Regions from separate parts of the Shewanella indica genome, predicted to be linked through region 3. Evidence: riboswitches for the same ligand, from Rfam matches in the RefSeq annotation. Region 3 holds a riboswitch; each other region holds the start of a gene.
The links. Region 3 has a riboswitch for lysine ahead of SIL79_RS12490 (Na+/H+ antiporter NhaC family protein). Riboswitches for the same ligand answer to the same signal wherever they lie in the genome.
Positions count from the first base shown of each region.

Region 1: linked by a shared signal. The riboswitch ahead of SIL79_RS04750 (Na+/H+ antiporter NhaC family protein) and the one ahead of SIL79_RS12490 (Na+/H+ antiporter NhaC family protein) in region 3 are both predicted to bind lysine.
Region 2: linked by a shared signal. The riboswitch ahead of lysC (lysine-sensitive aspartokinase 3) and the one ahead of SIL79_RS12490 (Na+/H+ antiporter NhaC family protein) in region 3 are both predicted to bind lysine.

Region 1 is NZ_JAWXXR010000001.1:1,028,891-1,036,099, reverse strand. Features, by position in the region: gene SIL79_RS04765 (ribosome alternative rescue factor ArfA) at 1-134, shown strand, start outside; gene rimO (30S ribosomal protein S12 methylthiotransferase RimO) at 172-1,596, opposite strand; gene SIL79_RS04755 (oxidative stress defense protein) at 1,832-2,539, shown strand; lysine riboswitch at 2,746-2,917, shown strand; gene SIL79_RS04750 (Na+/H+ antiporter NhaC family protein) at 3,000-4,580, shown strand; gene SIL79_RS04745 (HlyD family secretion protein) at 4,665-5,795, opposite strand; partial or broken gene SIL79_RS04740 (DUF3302 domain-containing protein) at 6,095-6,329, opposite strand; gene SIL79_RS04735 (GNAT family N-acetyltransferase) at 6,452-6,964, opposite strand; gene ureG (urease accessory protein UreG) at 7,077-7,209, opposite strand, start outside.
Region 2 is NZ_JAWXXR010000001.1:674,164-681,372, forward strand. Features, by position in the region: gene SIL79_RS03115 (S8 family serine peptidase) at 1-1,590, opposite strand, end outside; gene SIL79_RS03120 (succinylglutamate desuccinylase/aspartoacylase family protein) at 1,780-2,886, opposite strand; gene lysC (lysine-sensitive aspartokinase 3) at 2,876-4,243, opposite strand; lysine riboswitch at 4,380-4,557, opposite strand; gene SIL79_RS03130 (DUF3293 domain-containing protein) at 4,640-5,074, opposite strand; gene arcA (two-component system response regulator ArcA) at 5,635-6,351, shown strand; gene fusA (elongation factor G) at 6,689-7,209, opposite strand, start outside.
Region 3 is NZ_JAWXXR010000001.1:2,772,736-2,779,944, forward strand. Features, by position in the region: gene SIL79_RS12470 (amidohydrolase family protein) at 1-571, opposite strand, end outside; gene SIL79_RS12475 (H-NS histone family protein) at 831-1,226, opposite strand; gene SIL79_RS12480 (electron transfer flavoprotein subunit beta/FixA family protein) at 1,546-2,295, shown strand; gene SIL79_RS12485 (electron transfer flavoprotein subunit alpha/FixB family protein) at 2,296-3,219, shown strand; lysine riboswitch at 3,310-3,508, shown strand; gene SIL79_RS12490 (Na+/H+ antiporter NhaC family protein) at 3,590-5,161, shown strand; gene rlmM (23S rRNA (cytidine(2498)-2'-O)-methyltransferase RlmM) at 5,447-6,529, shown strand; gene SIL79_RS12500 (hypothetical protein) at 6,637-6,945, opposite strand.

The DNA.
Region 1 (7,209 bases), 1.7 Mb from region 3:
GTTCACTGTTTCGCTGTCGCAGCGAGAAGCCGAAGAAGGGCAAAGGATCATACAGTCGTAAAGGACGCAATCAAAAGGGGCAACAGGGTGTTGCCCCTTTTGATTTTATGACTCTAATCTTTTCACCCTGCTGACACCTCAATAAAGATTTCTCCAAGGTGTTGGGAGAGTTTATTCCGGCATCTGCACCAGTTCGGCCCACAGATCGTGCTCATCAGAATGAGTGATCAGTGCGCGCACCATGTCCCCTGGGCTTAGTTCCACTTCACCGTTTAAGAATACCATGCCGTCGATTTCAGGCGCATCGGCATAGCAGCGGCCAATGGCGCCTTCCTCGTCCACATCATCGATAAGGACATCCAGCTCACGGCCTACCAGGCGCGCCAGCCGCTCGGCACTGATCTCGGCCTGCACCTGCATGAAACGCTCATAGCGGTCCTGCTTGACCTCTTCACTGATAAGCTCGGCCAAGGTATTGGCCACGGCGCCATCGACTTCCGAGTACTTGAAGCAGCCCACTCGGTCCAGCCTTGCTTCACGCAGGAAGTCCAGCAGGATTTCGAAGTCTTCTTCGGTTTCACCGGGGAAGCCGACGATAAAGGTTGAGCGGATCACCAGATCCGGGCAGATCTCACGCCATTTCTTGATGGCGTCCAACTGGCGGTCGACCCGGCCGGGGCGCTTCATCATCTTGAGCACGCGAGGGCTGGCGTGCTGCAGTGGCAGATCCAGATAGGGCAGGATCAGTCCTTCGGCCATCAGCGGGATCAGCTCATCGACCCAAGGGTAAGGGTAGACATAGTGCAGGCGCACCCACACACCCATCTTGCCCAGGTGGCGGGCCAGGGTAGTGATATCCTGCTTCACCGGCATGCCGTTCCAGAAATCGGTGCGGCCGCCCTTGTCTTTGCCGTAGGCCGAGGTGTCCTGGCTGACGACCAGAATTTCCTGAACGCCACTTTCCACCAGGCGTTTGGCTTCATCCAGCACGCTGCCGACACTGCGGCTGTCCAGATCGCCCCTCAACGCCGGAATGATGCAGAAGGTACAGCGGTTGTCGCAGCCTTCGGAAATCTTCAGGTAGGCATAATGCTTGGGGGTCAGCTTAACGCCGGCTTGCGGGATCAGCGAGGTGAAGGGGTTGTGCTCCGGCTTGGGCACATATTTGTGCACATGGTTCAGCACGGCTTCATAGCTGTGGGGGCCGGTGATCTCCAGTACATCCGGATGCACTTCGCGGATCTGGTTTTCCTTGGCGCCCAGGCAGCCGGTGACTATCACCTTGCCGTTTTCTTCCAGCGCTTCACGCACGGCATCCAGCGACTCTTCCACCGCGGCATCGATAAAGCCACAGGTGTTGACTATTACCAGGTCGGCATTGTCATAGCTGTTGGTAACCTCATAGCCGTCGATGCGCAGTTGGGTGAGGATCCGCTCGGAATCCACCAGGTTTTTGGGGCAGCCCAGGCTGACAAAGCCGATGCGATTGCCGCTGGTTTGGGCCTCGGCAGGGCTGTTTTCCTGTGCCAGAGTCTTGGCCGGAGTGTCCAGAGTCGTGGTCTGCTTGGGATCAAAAATGTCGACTGATTTCTTCAAGAGCTGTTTTCCGCAATGCTAAAGCTGATGGAGCACGCTTGGGTGCCGGTAAAATTGGCGGCGATTATACCTCAGCCATAGAAAAGGTACAGTTGGGCTGGCTAATTTATGTTCTATGTTGCCATCTCGGTTGCCGCTTCAAAACGTCGTTGAAAAATTTTTTGATTTTTTTAACCCTTTTGTCAGCCGGCTGCGTTTCTATGGTCAACGAAAGCGAACTTTTTGGAGAACCAAGATGAAAAAATCTCTGCTGAATCTGGCGCTGATAGGCGCATTGTTACCCGCTACTCTGATGAGCCACTCAGTACTGGCTCAGGATAGACCTCTGCTGGAAACCACAGGCGTCAGCCAGATACAGGTTGAGCCCGATATGGCCGAAATCCATGTTGAAGTGTCATTAAGCGAATCTGATGCCAAGGCGGCCAAGGCCGCATCCGACAAGGCTGTGGCCGCTTTTATCGAGCGCCTGCTCAAGGCCGGGGTCGCCAAGGAGTCGATTGCCGCCGCCAATCTGAATCTGCAACCTGAGTATGTTTACCTCAAGGACAAGGCGCCCGAGCTCAAGGGGTATCGCGCCAGTCGCAGTGTGACAGTGTTGGTGAAACAGTTGGATCAGCTCAATCCCATACTGGACTCGGCGTTAATAGGCGGGATCAACAAGGTGAACCAGATCAACCTTAAGTCCAGTAAAGAAGCCGAGATGCGCAAGCAGGCGCGGCAGGCGGCCATTGAAGATGCCAAGCAAAAGGCCAGTGAACTGGCGGCCGGATTCGGCGAGAAACTCGATGGCGTCTGGTCGATTCGTTATTTCGACCAAGGCCCGGTGCGTCCTGTGATGTACAAGGCCGCCATGATGGCCGAAGGTGCTATCAACCAGAGCTATGAGTATGGCCAGGTAACCTTCTCCGACAGGGTCGAGGTCAGCTACAAGCTGCGTGACTGAGGTAAGCATCGGGGGGAGAGCCGTTGGCTCGCTGATGGAGCGAAGCAGTTTTTAACCGTGGCTCGTGAACAAGCGGTGCCGGTATTGCTAGGCCGTGACATGAGTCACTTCCCCTGGGCTTAATGCCCGCCTAGCGGGATATTTACCGCCAGAGGCGCAATCCGGCTTGCTATTGGGGCTGTGATAGTTAGAATGCCAGTCGAATACCTTTGAGTAGAGGCGCGCTGCCTAAAAGTAACCGGGAAGAGGGTGATGCCTTTGAGGCCCGGGGAAAGGAGTCGGCGCCGAAGTAGCCAGGCCATCAAACCTAGCTGCTGGTTCTGTATCTAACAGGTGCAGGACTGCCATAGTCATCCACTATGGAGCGCTACCTGAAGGAGCTGAGAAGTTTCTGCCCTCCTTGGTCTGAGTTTCTTCGATCCTATCGGTAGATCTCCACCTTTCTTGGTGTAAAGAGATCATGAATATCATGCATTTTGCGGACTCTCCCTGGTCCATAGTTCCTCCTCTGCTGGCGGTTGCGCTGGCGATCATCACCCGTAGAGTACTGCTCTCCCTTGGGGTAGGCATAGTCGCCGGCAGCCTGATGTTGCAGCAGTTTTCACCGCTGCAATCGCTGCGCTACCTGTTTGACAGTGTGCTGAAAATCTTCTGGGTCGATGGTGCTCCCAACAGCGATAACCTGAATATGTTGCTGTTTATGCTGCTGCTGGGTGGGCTTATCAGCTTGATGACCGCCTCGGGTGCGACCCGGGCCTTCGCCGAATGGGCCGCCAGGCGCTGCCAGAGCCGCAAGGGCGCCAAGTCGCTCACCGGCTTGATGGTGTTTGCCTTTTTTATTGACGACTTTTTCCACAGCCTGTCGGTGGGGCCCATTTGCCGCCCTGTGACCGATAGATTCCAGATCTCCCGCGCCAAGTTGGCCTATCTGCTGGACTCGACTGCGGCGCCCGTATGCGTATTGATGCCCATTTCTTCCTGGGGAGCCTATATCATCGCCCTGGTGGGCGGCATACTCGTGGCCCATGGGGTGACAGAGCAGAGCCCGATCGCCGCTTTTGTGCAGATGATCCCCATGAACCTCTATGCGGTATTTACCCTGATCATGGTGGTGGTGGTGATCGCTTTCCAACTGGATATTGGGCCGATGCGACAGCATGAGCAGCGGGCGCTCGAAGGTAAGCTCTGGGATGAATCCAAGGGCAGGCCCATAGGGCTGGATATGGAAGCCCCGGCCGACAGCCGCGGCGGCATGCTGGATATGGTGTTGCCGATAGTGACACTGACGGCGGCGAGTATCTATTTCATGCTGGACTCCGGGGCTCAGGTATTGGCCGCCAATGGTCAGGCCTTCAGTGTGCTGGGCGCCTTTGAACATACCAATGTGGGCTCATCTTTGGTTTATGGCGCCCTTTGCAGCCTGGCGGTGTCCGGCTTGTTGGCCCTGCGTCTCGGCCTTGGGATATCCACTTGGCTGCGCGCCGCCCCCAGAGGCGTCATGGCCATGTTGCCGGCTATCAATATACTGCTGTTTGCCTGGACCATAGGCGCCGTGGTGCGTGACATGGAAACCGGCAAATATCTCGCTAGCCTGGCTAACGGCAACCTGCCCGCAGGGCTGCTGCCTGTGGTGGTGTTTGTGCTTTCCTGCGCCATGGCCTTTGCCACAGGCACCAGTTGGGGCACTTTCGGTATCATGTTGCCGCTCGCCGGTGATATGGCTGCCGCCAGCGATATCCAACTCCTGCTGCCCATGTTGTCGGCTGTGCTGGCCGGCGCTGTGTTTGGCGATCACAGTTCGCCCATCTCCAGTACCAGTATTCTGTCGGCCACCGGTGCCGGCTGTCACCATATAGACCACGTACTGACCCAGTTGCCTTATGCCCTGACAGTCGCCTTCGGGGCAGCGCTCGGTTATCTGGCCATGGGGCTGCTGCATTCCACCCTGGCCGGTTTCCTGGTGAGTGCCGCTTGGTTTGCACTCTTCTGCCTCTACCACGCCAGGCGTTTCCAGGCGGCTCCCGAGGCCGCCATCGGCTGAGGCTGAGATGGGATACCAAAACGCCCCGGGAGTTTTTCCGGGGCTTTTTACTCTTGCCAAAGGCTTGCGCGAAGATAAGGAGTCTCAGTGATCCAGATAGAGATAGTTCTGCCAGCTTTTCATCCTTATCAATACCTTACGCATGATTGATACATGCTCAAAGCTGTCGGAATAGATGGCGATCTCCACATTGGTACCCAGTGGCAAATGATACTGACTCAGGTCATCCAGCGGCTTGAGTTTCACCAGAGGTCGGCCGTTGAGGCGAATTTGTGACGAGCCATAGAGCTGCCCCTGCGCCTGCACCTGAGATTCACCTATGGCCGGCAGCACTTCGACCACTTCGGCTTGAAACACTTTGCCCGGCAGAGCGCGGAAGATCAGCTCGGCCTTGAAACCGGGTTTCAGCCGCAGCAGCGAGTTTTGCCTAAAGGCGCCGACAAAGAAGCGCTCCTCCTGATGGACAAAGGTCATCACAGGCCTGAAGGGCATGGGCACCACCATCATTCCCGGTCTCAGGGTCAACTGGGTTACATAACCGTCTGAGGGGGCATGCATGCTGGTTTCCTCCAGATTGAATCTGGCTTTTTCCAACATGGCGGCAATTTCGGCCACTTGGGTGTTTTGCCCCTGATACTCGGCTTCCAGTGCCAGCTTGGCGCGCCGGGCTTCGGCCTCGGCCGCCTCTACTGAGGCCTGGGCGCCGAGATAGTACTGACGACGGTTGTCGACATCGGCACGGGTGAAGGCGCCTTTTTCAAAACCGCTGCGGTAGCGCTCATATTCCAGTTGGGTTCTGTCCCGTTCGGCCTCGGCCTTGATGCGACTGGCCTCGGCGGCCTTATAGGCGGCGTCCAGCCCCAATACCGCCTGTTTAGCCTGCTCCAGGCTGGCCTCCAGCCGGGTGACTTCTGTCTGATAAGGAGTCGGATCGACCCGGAACAGTAACTCGCCCTCTTTCAGCAGTTTATTGGGGATGACGGGCACTTCTATGACCTTGCCGCGCACCGAGGGGATCAGCGGGGTGGTGACATACATCTGGCTGCCCATGGCGGTATGGGGATGGTTGTAGTTCATCAACAAAATCAAGGTGCCTATCAGCACTACTCCGCCGAGGACGGCGGTGGGCACGCTCCACTTGTTGAGTGGAATGCGGAAAATCTTGAAGATGGCGACACAGATGGCGGTGTAAGTGAGGATAAGCAAGAGATCCATTTATCTGTTCTCCCCATTCTTGTTATTGCTTTGGGTCTGATTATCTGTACCTGGAATGTCGGTCGAGTCTGCTGCCGTATCCAAGCCCATGCCGCTGGTGGGTTTGGGGTCGGCTGGGGGCTCTTCTGAAGACGTTTGGACTTGGGTTGGGGCTTGGACTTGGGCACTCGACGCTGCAAGGGCCTCTGTGGCGGCATGCTTTTGGGCTTCCAGGGCGGCGACTTTTTCACTCAATAGCTCCAACTGCTGCGCCAGAAGTACGGTTTCATGGTGCAGTGATTGCTGCTCCTGTTGAATTTTGTCAAAGCCCCAGCCCCTGTCCTCGCGCCAGAGCGTGGCCCAGATCCACAGAAACGGCCACAGCACATGCAGGGTAAACAGGCTCACCCAGCCTGCGTAGTGAATAGCGTCCTGATGGGGGTGGTTGCGTTTCTTGGCCAGTTCGTAGGGGATGTCGTGGATCACTATCACCCCGTAGAAGATCACCAGGGCGACAAAGATCAGCAGCCCCAGCGCGATATAATCCAGTGTCATCTAATCGGATTCCCTTATTGGTAAATACGCTTGAATAAGTGTAGATGGCCGCTGGCGGATTGCCCGGGAATGATGAATTTTTTCAGGGGCATAAGACTAAAATCGACTCGTGCCCGAAAGGGTTAGGGCTCGGCAGGTCCCGGCAGCATAAGCTGATAAAATGCCAAATCCAGCCAACGGCCGAACTTATAGCCCACCTGGGGCAGGGTGCCTGAGTGCTTGAACCCCAACTTCAGGTGCAGGGCAATACTGGCCTGGTTTCCGGCATCTATAGCGCCCACCATGGTGCGCATGCCGCGCTCCCGGGCCTGGGTTATCAAATGCTGCATCAGAAAGCGCGCCACCCCTTTGCCTCTATGCTCCGGGTGCACATACACAGAATGTTCCACCGAGTAGAGGTTGGCTGGATAGCCGCGAAACGGGCCTAAGCTGGCAAATCCCAACAGTTGCCCCTGCTCATCCTCGGCGCCCAGAGTTGGCCAGTTGCCTTGCTGTTTGGCGCCGAACCAGTCGCGGATCTGCTGCTCGCTCCTTGGCTGGTATTCATAAAGGGCTGTGGTATGGGCAATGGCATGGTTGAAGATGGCGCGTATCGCCTCGCCATGTTGCTCAAGTTGGCAGTGACACAGATGCATCTTAGGCTCCCAAGGTGGTTTCGCCTGAGTATGCCACAAGCCGGTCGGCGTGCCACCTAATGGACTGGATATCAAAAACAGTGCCTGCCCAGGTGGCAGGCACTGCTCAGGCTCAGTGCTGATCCAGCATGCCTTGGGTGACAATAAAGTCGATGATTTCAGCCACCCCTTGCCCCTGCTTGAGGTTGCTGAACACCCAAGGCTTGTTAGGGCGCATTCTGGCGGTATCTTCGGCCATCACTTCC
Region 2 (7,209 bases), 2.1 Mb from region 3:
AAAGACAATAACCCCTACTGCACCCGCCTCTTTGGCATTATTGACCTTGTCGGCGAAGTTACAGCCGCCGCGCTTAATCAGCGCCAACTGCTCCTTGAACGCATCGGCGGCAAAGGCGTTGCAACCTTCGAAATTATCAGCAGCCAAGTCACCGGCGTACACCAAAGGTGCGCTGATGTCTGTAGTAATCACCGGCCCGGTTCCCTGAGTGTAATCCAGCAGGTCACCGTTGAATTCGAGAGTGGAGCGCACTTCGCGGTTATGGGTTGATGCCGCGACTGAGGTATACCAAGGCGCATTCTTGGGTGAAGAAAAGGGAACTTGATTAACCGATGCAGAGGTATTTCCGGCCGACACGGCAGAGAAAATGCCGGCATTACGGGCTGCCAGGAAGCTCATTTCAGTGGAACTGGCCCAAGGGAAACCACCGCCGCTGATGGAATAGTTGATCACATCCACTCCATCGGCAATGGCATCATCCAACGCCTTGAGAATCGCCGATGTGGGGCAACCTGAGTATCTATCGCCATTGTTGCCCGGACGGCAGATCTGATAGGCAACAATATTGGCATGGGGAGCGACCCCGGAGATTTGTGTAAACTCGAGTCCGGTCTCAATGCCATCCCCTTGAGCCTCACCGACCTCACCGACAACATAAGGGACATTCTTAAGGATATTTCCCGCTGCCGTACCGGCAGTGTGAGAACCATGACCACCATAATCCTCACCATTCTTGGCAGGAGGTGTTGGACCAAAGACCTCCCCATCATCATAACTATCGGTAATCTCAGGATAACTTCTGACTCCGATCAGCTTATCGTTACACATGTCAGAGAACTCTACCGCACAGTCTCCGACGTAGACACCTTGTCCCCAGGGATTGGTATGGTCATAACCATCACCCCCAATATCCGCAAAGGATGGATGATCACTGTTGATCCCCGAATCGATCACCCCGACTATGACCCCTTCCCCCATAGCCTGAGTCCCTGTAGCACTGCCGTCCCACACTTTGGGAGAACCTATCATGTTCTGGCTGCTGTCGGTATCCATTGAATAAAGGCTTTCCCGCTCAATGAAAGCTACTTCGGGTAACTTGGACAGGGCTTCTGCCTGCTGCTGATCCATGGTGACCGCCAGCCCATTAAAGGCATAGTGATACCTGACCTTAGCCTGTAACTGAACCCCTTGGGCCGCAGCACTCATTAAAAAGTTCTGTTGCTTGGCATTCAAATACTTCACGTAGGACTTCACCGCCACACTGGCGGTATTCAGCTTGGGGGCCTTTTGGGACGCCAACCCTTGACTTCGCTGTGGACTGGTGGCTTCAAGCCCGGCAATACCACCGGCATAATTCGCCACAGAGGGATCTTTAAGGCGCACTATATAAGTGTATTTCCCCTCAGCAAGTCCTGGTTCCCTGACAAACTTATGTTGCCCCATCTCTTGCTGTTGTCCTTTGCGACCGCTGGATGCACTAAGCAGATCTGAAGAAATAAATGGATCTGAAACGCTCAACGGCGCGGCCTGGGTATGGCATGACATGGATAACAGCGCTGCTGAAACAGCTATTGCAACTTGACTCTTCAATTGTCTACTCCCATTAAGACTGTTTATTGTTGTTTTATGTTTCCGTTTTAAAAACACCCTAAATACAAGGGCGCCAAACATTTGTAACACCTATGGATACAATTGAAAAACAAATACACAAAAAATTACAATTTATCAGCCATTTACAGAATGATAGACGTTAAACTCCGGCTCACACCGGGACCTAACTTAATCAGAAAGAGTAAAGTAGTTGGTCATCACCTTGTAGAGCTCAGTCCCTTGGTGCACAGACGCCGAGGCAAAATGCAGCACGGGGATCACATCTTCCTCAAGTGAGAGCTTGGTAACCTCTGTGCCAACATCGACTCGATCGAGCCTGAGAATATTGACCAGAGGCGCGCCGGCGGGCAAAGGCACTCCCGGCTCGGCCAGATACTCCACCATACCCGCCATAGGTGCGTGAAACTTTCGATAGTCTTTCAGCAAACAAGCAAAACGCGGCATCACCTGCGGCAGTACGCTTTGGGCTATCACCTCTCTATAGCTCAGATAACTTAATATCCCTTCCGCATCCCGACTGGCATCGGCAAGATCGATACGCTCCTGACTGCCAAGCTCCAAAGTAAAGGCCGATACTGCGACTTTTAGATCTCGCCCCCTACTCTTGGCATAATCGCTGAGTTGCCACCAGGGATTAAAGGCCGCTTCATCCATGGCACCGCCAAAGCCTTTAGGCATCACCAAGGTGTAGGGAATATGAAAGTAGTCGGCAGCTGACAGCTCATACTCGGGACAATAAAGGTGTTTACAGGACTTGGGGCCGGTGTGCAGATCCAGCACTATGTCAGCGCCATGTGCCAGTTTCTGCAGATTGAGCGCCAATCTCTGGCCGGTCGTCACTCCCCAGGGATTGGCCAATGCCTGTTCACAGTTGGCAATGAGAAGCTGACGAAAAGCATCAAACAGTGCTTGCTCCGGCAGCTCACTATACTGCGGATACCAGTCATCCAGATGGACGACCTGCTCAAGATAGGCTCGGTTCCAGTTGATACCTGTGATGGGATCGAAGCGGCCTAAGGTAAACTCACCGCTTTTCTGGTTGATCCCCAAGGGGTTGGCCAAAGGCACCAGAGTGACATCTCCCAGAGGCGGATGCGCCTTGAAGTACTGCAACAATTGCAAAATCACCGCATTGCCCTGTACCTCGGCGCCATGCACATTGGCCTGAATATAGACGCTGGGCGCCGAGTGACCGGTGCCTTTGAAGCGATATATGGGGATGGTGATAGGCTGACCTGCGGCCAGCTCCCCAACCTGCAGGTGTTCAAGCTGCATCCTGAGCACCTTCAAATAAGTTACGATGCAAAGCGGCCACCACATCACCGGCTTCGGCTTCAGACACCAAGACACAGAGATTGTGTGGACTGGCGCCCTGACAGATCATTCGGACGTTATGGGGTTCGAGCACTTCAAATACCCGGCGACAGATCCCGGCGGTAGTGGCTATCTTGTTGCCAATGATCGCCACCAGAGCCAGCTTGTCTTCCACCCGCACCCGGCAGTTTTGCGATAACTCTTGCAGCAGAGCTTCGGTCAGAAGCCCCTTACCGGCTGAATCTGAGCCTGTTTTGTCCAGGGTCAGCGACACATTCACCTCTGAGGTGGTAATGAGATCGACACTGATCTTGTGCCGCGCCAACACAGCAAAGGTCTCAGCCAAAAAGCCCTGGGCATGCAACATCTGCAAACTATGCAAGTTAAGCAGGGTCTGATCTCGTCTCACGGCAACGGCCCTGAATACCGGCTCATCTTCCACTTGATGGCGGATCCAGGTGCCGCCTTTTTCCGGCGCCCGACTGGAACCGACAAACACTTGGATCTGTTGGCGCACCGCCGGCAAGATGGTGGCAGGGTGTAACACCTTGGCGCCAAAAGTAGCCATCTCCGCCGCCTCATTAAAACTGATTTCTGCGATAGGCCTGGCGTTGGGAGCCAGTCTGGGATCTGTGGTGTAAATCCCTTCTACATCGGTCCAGATCTCAACCGCATCGGCTTGCAAAGCTTCTGCCAACAGAGCCGCGGAATAATCACTGCCGCCACGCCCAAGGGTAGTGGTTCGCCCCTCGGCATCGGCACCGATAAACCCCTGGGTCACCAACAGTTGCTGCTCAAGCAAGGGTTGTAATTTCTCTGTCGCCAGTCGCTTCAGTTCGGCGATTTGTGGTTCGGCCTTGCCGAAATGGCTATCGGTACGCATCACCTGACGCACATCAAAGGCGCTGGCCTTGGCACCGCGTTCTCTCAATACCGCGGCAAACAGCGCTGAAGAGCATTGCTCACCAAGGGACAGGATCTCATCAACCATAGCATTACTCGGCCCCTGCAACAGCTTGGCACTGAGCGTTGCCATACGGCTGAGCAAGGCATCCAGCGCCGCGGCAACAGCAGCAGGTCTACCAAGTTTGTCCAGAATCGCATATTGAATGCTGGCAATATCTTTCAATAATTTGAGACGGCGCTCATCCCCCATGTCTGCCTGAGACAACTCCACCAACAGATTGGTTACGCCACTGGATGCACTCACCACAACCAGACGAGTAGCCGAATTTCCAAGCACTATATCGGCACAGCGATTCATCGCCTGATAATCGGCAACTGAGGTACCGCCAAACTTGGCAACAACAAGAGACATCAGCGCATTCCCCCACAGGCAGGTGACAGGGAAAGGTCGACAACGAGAATAGACTTCATGAGTTAAGCTCCGAACAGATAACGTTCGAAGAGCCTGGTGCTGAGATAACGCACCCCAAAGTAGGGACAAAGCGATCGTCACCAGAAGCTCTCCACCAAAAACCAGGTGACAGCCGCCAGGATTCAGCCTGACCAACCGACCGGAGAGCGTTACCAATACGCATCCCGACCTCGGCGTTAATCTCCCTCATGAGCCGTCATAGGAAATTGGTTTCCTCTGACTCACTACCTAGTTAACGCTCCTCTTCTGTTCCTTTCTTGCGAAAGGGATGAAAAAATTAGCAATAAAGCCCTTATGAAGTCAATGCTAATTTGCATCCGATGAAATATCCTCAACTTATTTATCACTAAGTTCAGGTAATTCATTGACCAAACGAGCTCGGCTTGCAAATAATCCAAGCTCTATTTCATGCTTGCCTTTATGGCAGGGCACTAATGTCAGTAAGCCTTTATCCACATAATAAAGTGCATTCTGACGGTACTTGAATGCCAGTTCGATTGCCGCAGCCTTATCCAAAAACAGGGCCCAACTTTTTTCCATATGACTGAGATCCTCAGCCGCACCTATAATGGCCCGATAGGGTATGCCGAGCTTATCAATATCACCTTGTAATTGCCGATCGAGAAGACGGTTCTGGCAGGAAGTCAATTTTTGCCCCAGAGGGTTATGGGCGGTGACAATGGCAAAAGGAACAGCGGAAGAAAACGACTGAGTCAAAAAAAAGCATGCGCTCTGGTAGTACTGCCAGAGACTTTCAAATGCAGCATCCATTGTAGTATCTGTCTCTAATGAACCGGAGTTATTCTAGCAAAGGCTTACGAAATCCCCTAGCCCCGTGAGCAAGCTCACAGTAAGACAAAACACAAAACGCTTAAGTTTCAATATCTAACATAAAAACTTGTGACTTAGATCATAGTTAAACATTAATTTGTTAACATTTCATTTGTTAACAAATGCCTAATCCTAGTACAATGGATTGTATCGACAGAGACCTAGAGTTAAGCGTGTGACCAGGCTAGCGCCATTACGCGACAGCATAAGTCTCTAATGATAACGACTCTGTACCAAATGTAATCTGGTTTTAAGATCGCATTTTCTGGATTTTCCATGTCTTTCAGGAACTAAATCCCGCCACTGGGAATCCTAGAGAGTACAGTTCGCGCCTCTCCAGGTGGAGAGCATACTTTTTGCTAATCATGAAGTGTGTTGCCGTTTCATTTCAGTTTTGAACAGCACTTACGTGAACCCTGTGAATGTTGGCGTTTTAGAGAGTATAGCGGAGCGTCACCCGCGCTCATGGTTAGATAAACTGATTTAATTAGGTAAATAACATGCAAAACCCGCACATTCTGATCGTTGAAGATGAAGCCGTTACCCGTAACACGCTGAGAAGTATTTTCGAGGCAGAAGGTTATGTGGTAACCGAAGCCAATGATGGCGCAGAGATGCACAAAGCCTTGCAGGAAAACAAGGTGAACCTGGTGGTTATGGATATCAATCTGCCAGGTAAGAATGGTTTGCTGTTGGCGCGGGAGTTGCGCGAAATCAACAATATCGGCCTCATCTTCCTTACCGGTCGTGATAACGAAGTAGACAAGATCTTGGGCCTGGAAATCGGTGCCGATGATTACATCACCAAACCGTTCAACCCTCGTGAGTTGACTATTCGTGCCCGCAACCTGCTGACTCGTGTCAACAGCTCAGGAGCTGAAATTGAAGAAAAGGCCGCCGTGGAACATTATCGTTTCAATGGTTGGAGCCTGGAGATCAACAGCCGTTCACTGGTCAGCCCTCAGGGTGAGTCTTACAAGCTGCCGCGTAGCGAATTCCGCGCCATGCTGCACTTTGTGGAAAACCCAGGCAAGATCCTCAGCCGCGCCGAGTTGCTGATGAAGATGACCGGCCGTGAGCTTAAGCCACATGACCGTACTGTTGATGTGACTATCCGCCGTATCCGTAAGCACTTCGAAAGTGTGCCTGATACACCGGAAATCATCGCCACCATCCACGGCGAAGGCTACCGTTTCTGCGGTAATCTGGAAGACTGATAAACACGCGTTATCGGCCCTGAACAAAGCCAGCTTATCGAGCTGGCTTTTGTTTATCTGCTATCACCACTCCCCCTTCTACTGATATTTGCTGTGATTTCCTCACGGTAATGCTCTGCCAATCCCAGCGCCTTTATCTTAGATAGCTCCTTTATCTTAGGTAGCTCCTTTGCCACATATGCCAGTTTCGGAAACAGTTGCCATACGATTGCCCATTGATATTCAGCGGCATCCGCCGAACTGAGTACAAACTTGATTCTGCTGGCTTAGTGGCACTGGATATTCGCCCACAAAAAAACCCGCCATCAAGGCGGGTTTTTATCAGGATAATTAATCCTTATTTCTTGGCTGCGTTACGAGCCTTGGTTTCTGCGATAACAGTCTCAGCCACGTTGGCAGGACATGGAGCATAGTGAGAGAACTCCATGGAGAACTGACCACGACCAGAAGTCATGGTACGCAGGTGACCGATGTAACCGAACATTTCTGCCAGTGGTACATCAGCCTTAACACGTACGCCAGTCAAACCAGCTTCCTGATCCTTGATCATGCCACGACGACGGTTCAGGTCACCGATAACGTCACCAACGTGATCGTCTGGAGTAAACACGTCAACCTTCATCACAGGTTCCAGCAACTGAGGCTTGGCCTTAGGCATAGACTGACGGAATGCACCCTTGGCAGCGATTTCAAACGCGATCGCTGAGGAGTCAACTGCGTGGTAACCACCGTCGAACAGTTCAACTTCAACGTCCAATACTGGGAAGCCAGCCAGAGGACCTTCGTTCATCATGTCTTCGAAGCCGCTTTCAACTGCTGGCCAGAATTCACGAGGTACGTTACCACCAACAACGCTGG
Region 3 (7,209 bases):
CCATAAAATGTCGGCTTCTGGGGCGATATATCACTTGGTTACTCTTTTTGTCGGCCAAAGAAAGTGAGACGCCGACTCCCCTGAATATTCCGTCAAGATGTGCACTCTGGACACTGGTGAAGCCATTACTTATCCAATTTGATGCAGTTTTGTTGTCCGGCAAGACATAAGTAAACCATTCTTTCTCTGCATGAATGGCGCCATTTGCGGCTACCGCCCCTTTTGACTTAATTTGATAGACTGGAGCTTCAATTGCGGCCGCAGATTCTGAATACTCCAAACCATATTTGGCAAAGGGATCGATAAATCCCGGATAGATGGTGTAACCATTGAGATCTATCTTATAAGCATTTTGTGGAATTTCATTATTGGAAATTACTTGTTTTATTCGGTTATTTTCAATAAGTAATGTAGCGTTATCCAGCTGTTCTCCAGGTGAAAGTATAAGCTTGGCATGGGTTAAGGCGGTCAATCTCGGGGTATTGTCTGTCAGCTGTGTCTCATCGGCAAAGGCGCTACAGGCCACAAGACTGAACAACAGTAGGTTTATGGCGGGGAAAGAAATTCTCATCTGTTGTGGCTACCTTGTCATAATTCCTTGGGGAGAGTCATTGTCATCAGAGAGGAACAGGCTGCGATCAATCAGTACGTTTCCCCTACGAGTGATAAAAAAGCGGACGAAAGCCTCGCTTTAAGTCGGCAGTCGTAAACTTAACTCAGCCTAAATGTAAATGCCAAGGCGTAATTGTAAGGCTTTTTAACAGATGCCAGACGTCTATCAGACATAAAAAAGCCCCGACACTGTCGAGGCTTAAGCTAGGAAAACCTGATTAAATCAGGAAATCATCCATTGAACGACCTTTATCTACTTCGTTCTTGAATACAGTTGGCATACGGCCTTGGCCGGTCCAAGTAATAGTTTGACCATCTACAACGATTTTGTATTTTGGTGGGCGGGGAGCACGCTTCTTGGGAGCAGCCTTGGCGGCAGCAACATTACCCAGATCTTCAACAGATAGGCCAACGGCTTCCATCTGCTTACGGATCTCTTCAATTTTAGACAGACGTTCAGCCTGTGCCTTTTCTTCTTTCTTGGCTTCTTCTTCACGATCAATAATGATCTTATCCAATTTGACTGCCAGATCGCGCAGATCTGCAACGCTTAACTCTTTTACTGCGGCTTTAAAACGACGGCCGTGAGTCAATATATCAAGAAAATCGCTCATAAGTATTTAGGTCCCACGCTAATTTATAAATTGGGTTAAGGTGAATATCGCTATAAATAATAGAAACTATAAGTGTCAGGATCAAATATTTTTACGTCAATTGACATTAATTTCTTTATTTATTTCAATTCTACGACCATAAAAGTTGCCAAGTGTTCAAAAAACTGACCATAAAGTGTGACAGAATTGGCAAACGAGCGTTTAAACTACTGTTGACGTTAACGTCAACAGCACGTAAAGTTGAGCCATCCTGTACTGATGTATCTGGTATCATCGGTACGTAATCCACATAAGATACAAGGTGTAGGAAGGAAACCCTATGAAAGTATTGGTGCCAGTAAAACGTGTGGTCGATGCCAATGTTAAGGTCAGGGTCAAGGCTGACAATACAGGCGTTGAAACAGCCAACCTGAAAATGGCGTTGAATCCATTTTGTGAAATTGCGGTAGAAGAAGCCGTACGTCTAAAAGAAGCCGGCAGTGCTTCTGAGGTCGTTGTTGTCAGCATAGGTCCCAAGGCGGCACAGGAGCAACTGCGTACCGCATTGGCTCTGGGCGCCGACCGTGCCATTCACATTGAAACCGATGAAGAGCTGGTGCCCCTTTCTATTGCCAAGTTACTCAAGGCAGTGCAGGACAAAGAGCAGGCGCAGCTAATTCTGATCGGCAAGCAGTCCATCGATGGTGATAACAATCAGACCGGACAGATGCTGGCAGCGCTCGCCGGTATGCCTCAGGCAACCTTTGCATCTGAAGTGAAGCTGGAAGGTGAAACTTTGCTGGTTACCCGTGAAGTGGATGGTGGTTTACAGACTCTGTCCATGCCTCTACCGGCTGTAGTTACAGCGGATCTGCGTCTGAATGAGCCTCGCTATGCTTCTTTGCCCAATATCATGAAGGCCAAGCGCAAGCCGCTGGAAACCATGAGCATTGAGGATCTGGAAGTGACTCTCAAGCAGCACGTACAGGTGTTGGAGGTAGCAACGCCGGCCAGCCGTCAGGCGGGTGTGATGGTGGCTTCCGTTGAGGAGCTGGTGGACAAGTTGAAAAACGAAGCGAAGGTGATCTAAATGGCCGTATTAGTAATAGCAGAACACGATAATGCCAGCCTGAAACAGGACACAGCCAAAGTCGTCGCCGCGGCCAAAGCCATAGGTGGAGATATTCACCTCTTGGTTGCCGGTCAGGATTGCAAGGCCGCAGCCGATGCCGCCGCCAAGCTTGAAGGTGTCAGTAAAGTACTGTTGGCCGATAATCCTGCCTATGGTGCTCATCTTGCCGACAATATTGGTGAGCTCATCTTGTCTTTGAGTGGCGACTACAGCCATATTCTGGCTGCAGCCTCAAGCCAGGGTAAGGATATACTGCCAAGAGTGGCGGCTTTGCTGGATGTGGCTCAACTTTCTGAGATCACCAAGGTGATCGATGCCGATACTTTTGTCCGTCCCGTCTATGCCGGTAACGCCATGGCGACCGTTAAGAGTCTGGATAACAAGAAAGTGGCCACAGTGCGCGCCAGCGCCTTCGACGCCGTTGCCGAGACAGGTTCAGCTGAAATCAATCAGCTCGACAGCGTCTTTGACGCCAAGAGCAGCTTTGTCTCTCAGAGTTTGACCGAGTCGGCTCGTCCGGAGCTTGGCAGTGCCAGAGTGATTGTTTCCGGTGGTCGCGGTATGGGCAGTGGCGAAAACTTTGCCATGCTGGAAACCTTGGCCGATAAGCTTGGCGCCGCCGTAGGTGCATCACGGGCCGCCGTAGATGCCGGATTTGTTCCCAATGATTTGCAGGTCGGTCAGACAGGTAAAATTGTGGCGCCAGAGCTGTATATTGCTGTGGGTATCTCCGGAGCGATTCAGCATCTGGCCGGGATGAAGGATTCAAAAGTCATAGTGGCTATCAACAAAGATCCTGAAGCGCCTATTTTCCAGGTTGCCGATTATGGTCTGGAAGCTGATCTGTTTGATGTGGTGCCCAAGTTGAACGAGTTGATTTAATCTGTGATCTAGGTCACGATAGGCGGCTTTGGGGTAGCATCCTCAAAGCCGCCTATGTTTTTATGTGCCTCACGCCTGAAATCAGGCGTCCTGAGAAGTAGAGGCGCACTAAATATCAGTAGCGGTAAGCAGGGTGATTCCGTTTATGTATCGCGAAAGGATTTGGTGCCGAAGGGGTTGCGACTCATCAAAGTCCACCGCTGGGGCTGTTACCAAATAGGGGCAGCACTGCCATAGTATATTCTGTCGGGATGACAGATTGACGTTACTATGGAGCGCTACTGAAAGGACAGGTGCTACTCGGTATGTTTTTGCCTTTTCCCACCAGTTCAGTTGCCCTCCATTCGTATTTAACGAAGAACAAGACTCAATGACAGTACTAAGTTATGCCGACTCGGCACTCTCTTTGTTGCCGCCGGTTGTGGCAATTTTATTGGCGATCTTCACCCGGCGGGTGTTGTTATCTCTAGGGCTGGGAATACTGATCGGAGCCTTGTTGCTCAATCAATGGTCGGTGTTGGATACCGGGGTTTATCTGGGGCAAAGGGTGCTTTCCCTGGTTTGGGACGATGGCGCTTTTAATGCCTGGAACCTGTATATTCTGGGTTTCCTGGTGCTGCTGGGAATGATCACTGCACTGATTACTGTTAGTGGCTCTGCCAGAGCCTTTGCCAACTGGGCCAGACAGCATATCCGCAATCGTCGTGATGCTAAGCTGCTAACCATGTTTCTCGGTTGTGTGGTGTTTATCGATGACTACTTCAACAGCCTGGTGGTGGGCAGTATCGCTAGACCGCTGACCGACAGATATTATATCTCCCGCTCCAAACTGGCGTATCTTTTGGATTCAACCGCAGCGCCTGTGTGCGTTATCTCGCCGGTTTCCAGCTGGGGTGCCTATATTATTGCCCTTATCGGCGGTATTCTCACGGCTCATGGTTTTACCGAGACCGGACATCTGAGCGCTTTCGTGCAGATGATCCCGATGAACTTCTATGCCCTGTTTGCCCTGGCGCTCTTGCTATGCGTGGCCTATATGGAGCTGGATATCGGCGCCATGCGCAAACACGAGCTTAATGCCCGTAAAGGCAATCTCTATGATGAGTCCAAGGGACTGCCTCCCGGTGCCAATGCCGATCTGCCCGAGGCGGAAACCGGTCAGGTGCACGGCCTGTTCCTGCCCATAGGTGTCTTGGTGGTGGCGACTTTCTACTTTATGGTTTCCAGCGGCGCCGATGCCCTGGCGGCAGAAAGCCTGCCTTTCAGCATCATAGGTGCCTTTGAGAAAACCGATGTGGGCTCGTCACTGTTTTTTGGCGCTTCCATCGGACTGGTGGTAACGCTGCTGCTGGCCTTTATCCAGAAGATTGAAGCCAAGATGATCCTCAAGGCGCTCACCTCGGGTGCCCGTTCTATGTTGCCGGCCATCTATATTCTGATGTTTGCCTGGACCATAGCCGGGATCATAGGCTCATTGGAAACCGGCAAGTTTATGGCCAGTCTCGCCAGTGGCAATATTCCCTTTGCCTTGCTGCCGGCCGTGTTATTTATTTTGGCTGGGCTTACCGCCTTTTCTACCGGCACCAGCTGGGGCACTTTCGGGATCATGTTGCCGATTGCTGCCGATATGGCTATGGGCAGCCACAGCAGTATGATGTTGCCTATGTTGGCGGCCGTGCTGGCCGGTGCTGTATTTGGCGACCACTGCTCGCCGATATCGGACACCACGATTCTGTCATCTACAGGTGCCGGCTGTCATCATATCGATCACGTGTTGACTCAGCTGCCTTATGCGGTGTTGGTGGCGCTTATTTCCCTCGGTGGTTATATAGTGCTCGGTTTTACCGAGTCGGTATGGTTGGGGCTTGCCTGTAGCTGTGTATTGTTCCTGCTGGGATTGGTGTGGCTCAAATGGCAACAACCCAAGAATACTAATGCCTGAGCTGCCACCCAATAGCTTGCGTTAACAGCACCCGCCCTGATGGCGGGTGTTTTGTTGTAATGCCATTTCGTTTACTTGATTCAGCTTGGGAGTTGGCTTTGGTAAAGAGTCGTGTGCCGGCATCAAGTTCGGCCGTATTTGAATACCTGATCAAGATTAATGCTGGTTTAAAGTCCAACAAGGAATGGAATAACTAACCTGCGATGGGAAAAGGCTTCTGATATACTTGCCGCCTTCGCCAGTTGCCGGAGGCTTTCCGGTAAGATTCACTGTTTGGAAATACCAATGAACAACCTGTTTCTGTTTTGTCGTGCCGGCTATGAAAAAGAGTGCGCGGCCGAGATCCAAAATCGGGCGGCACTGCTCAATGTCGGTGGTTTCGTCAAGGCCAACAACAACGATGCCTATGTGATCTTTCAATGTTTTGCCGAAGGGGAAGCCGATACCCTGGCACAGGAACTGGCGCTGGACTCATTGATCTTTGCCCGGCAGATGTTTGTTTGCGGCGATCTGCTCAGCGACCTGCCTCCGGAAGACAGGGTAGGGCCAATTACCGCCGCGCTTGAAGATGTCAGCAAGGGCGGTGAGCTCAGGGTCGAAACTCCGGATACCAACGAAGCCAAAGAGCTGCTGACCTTCTGCCGTAAGTTTACCGTGCCGCTGCGTCAGTCGCTGAAACAGAGTGGTACTCTGCTGGCCAAGGAAAACCCCAAGCGGCCGATAATCCATGTGTGCTTTGTGGCACCGGGCAAAGCGTTTGCCGGTTATTCCTACAGCCATAACTCGTCACCGTTTTTTATGGGGATCCCCAGGCTCAAGTTTCCCGCCGATGCGCCCAGCCGCTCGACTTTGAAACTGGATGAGGCCTTCAATCACTTTATTCCCGAGCCGCAGCGGGAAGAGCGTTTGCGCAGCGGTCTCAACGCCGTGGATCTCGGCGCCTGTCCCGGCGGCTGGACCTATCAGTTGGTGCGCCGCGGCATGTTTGTATCGGCCGTCGACAACGGCCCCATGGATGCAGGTTTGATGGAAACCGGCCAGGTGACTCACTTCCAGGCCGATGGTTTCCGTTTTGAGCCCAAGCGCAAGAACATCTATTGGCTGGTGTGTGACATGGTGGAAAAGCCGGCCAGGGTGGCCGAGCTGATGGAAGCCTGGGCCATCAATGGCTGGTTCAAAGAGGCTATCTTTAACCTGAAACTGCCGATGAAGAGCCGTTACAAAGAGGTGAGCACCATATTGGAAAATATGCAGGCCATTCTCAAAGAAAACGGCATCACAGAGTTTAAGCTGGCTTGTAAACACCTCTACCACGACAGGGATGAAGTGACAGTGCACCTGTGGCTGCGACCCAACTCGCCTTGGTGAGTTGGGGAGGGGGCGAACAAGTCCCATGTGTGCTCTGCGTCGGCTTGTGGGCCTGGATGCAAGGCGTGGTTCGCACCTTCCTTGCCTCAAGCTGGCCTTGATGCTTTTCAGCTCAAGGCCATATGCTGCAGCACGGCATCCGGAATGTCATATTGGCCGCAAACCCACTCAAGATTGCTATCGATAAAGCCGAGTAGCTCCCGGGTCAACATCAGGTTATAAACGGCATCGGCCACCACACTGATGTATTCCGCTTTCTTTCTCGGTGACAGGTGATGGTGGCGCTGATAATCCTGCAATGCCTGTTCCAGCTTCTTGCCGGCAACGCCCAGGGAACCGGCTTGCTCCCGCATCAATTCCTGCTCTAACAGACTCTGCTGTTGCTGCTTTAGTTCACTCAGTTTTGAGGCTGACACCCGCTGCTCCTCTGGCTGCTTCTCCTGTTTTTAAGTGTGTGCCCCAGATAATGGATCAACAAGTCGGTGTCGGCGAAATGTTCGCTGGCGCACAAAAATCTACTCTCAAAAGACCATGTAACTCTTACTCGGGGCGTTTGTAGTCATTTAAGCTTGGAAAATATTGAGTTGTATCACGCAACTAAAAAACTTTTAAGGTGTAATCCGCCGCGGTTCCTGTTACTAAATAAGTTCTGTTTCTTGATATGAGTCTGCGGATAGAAG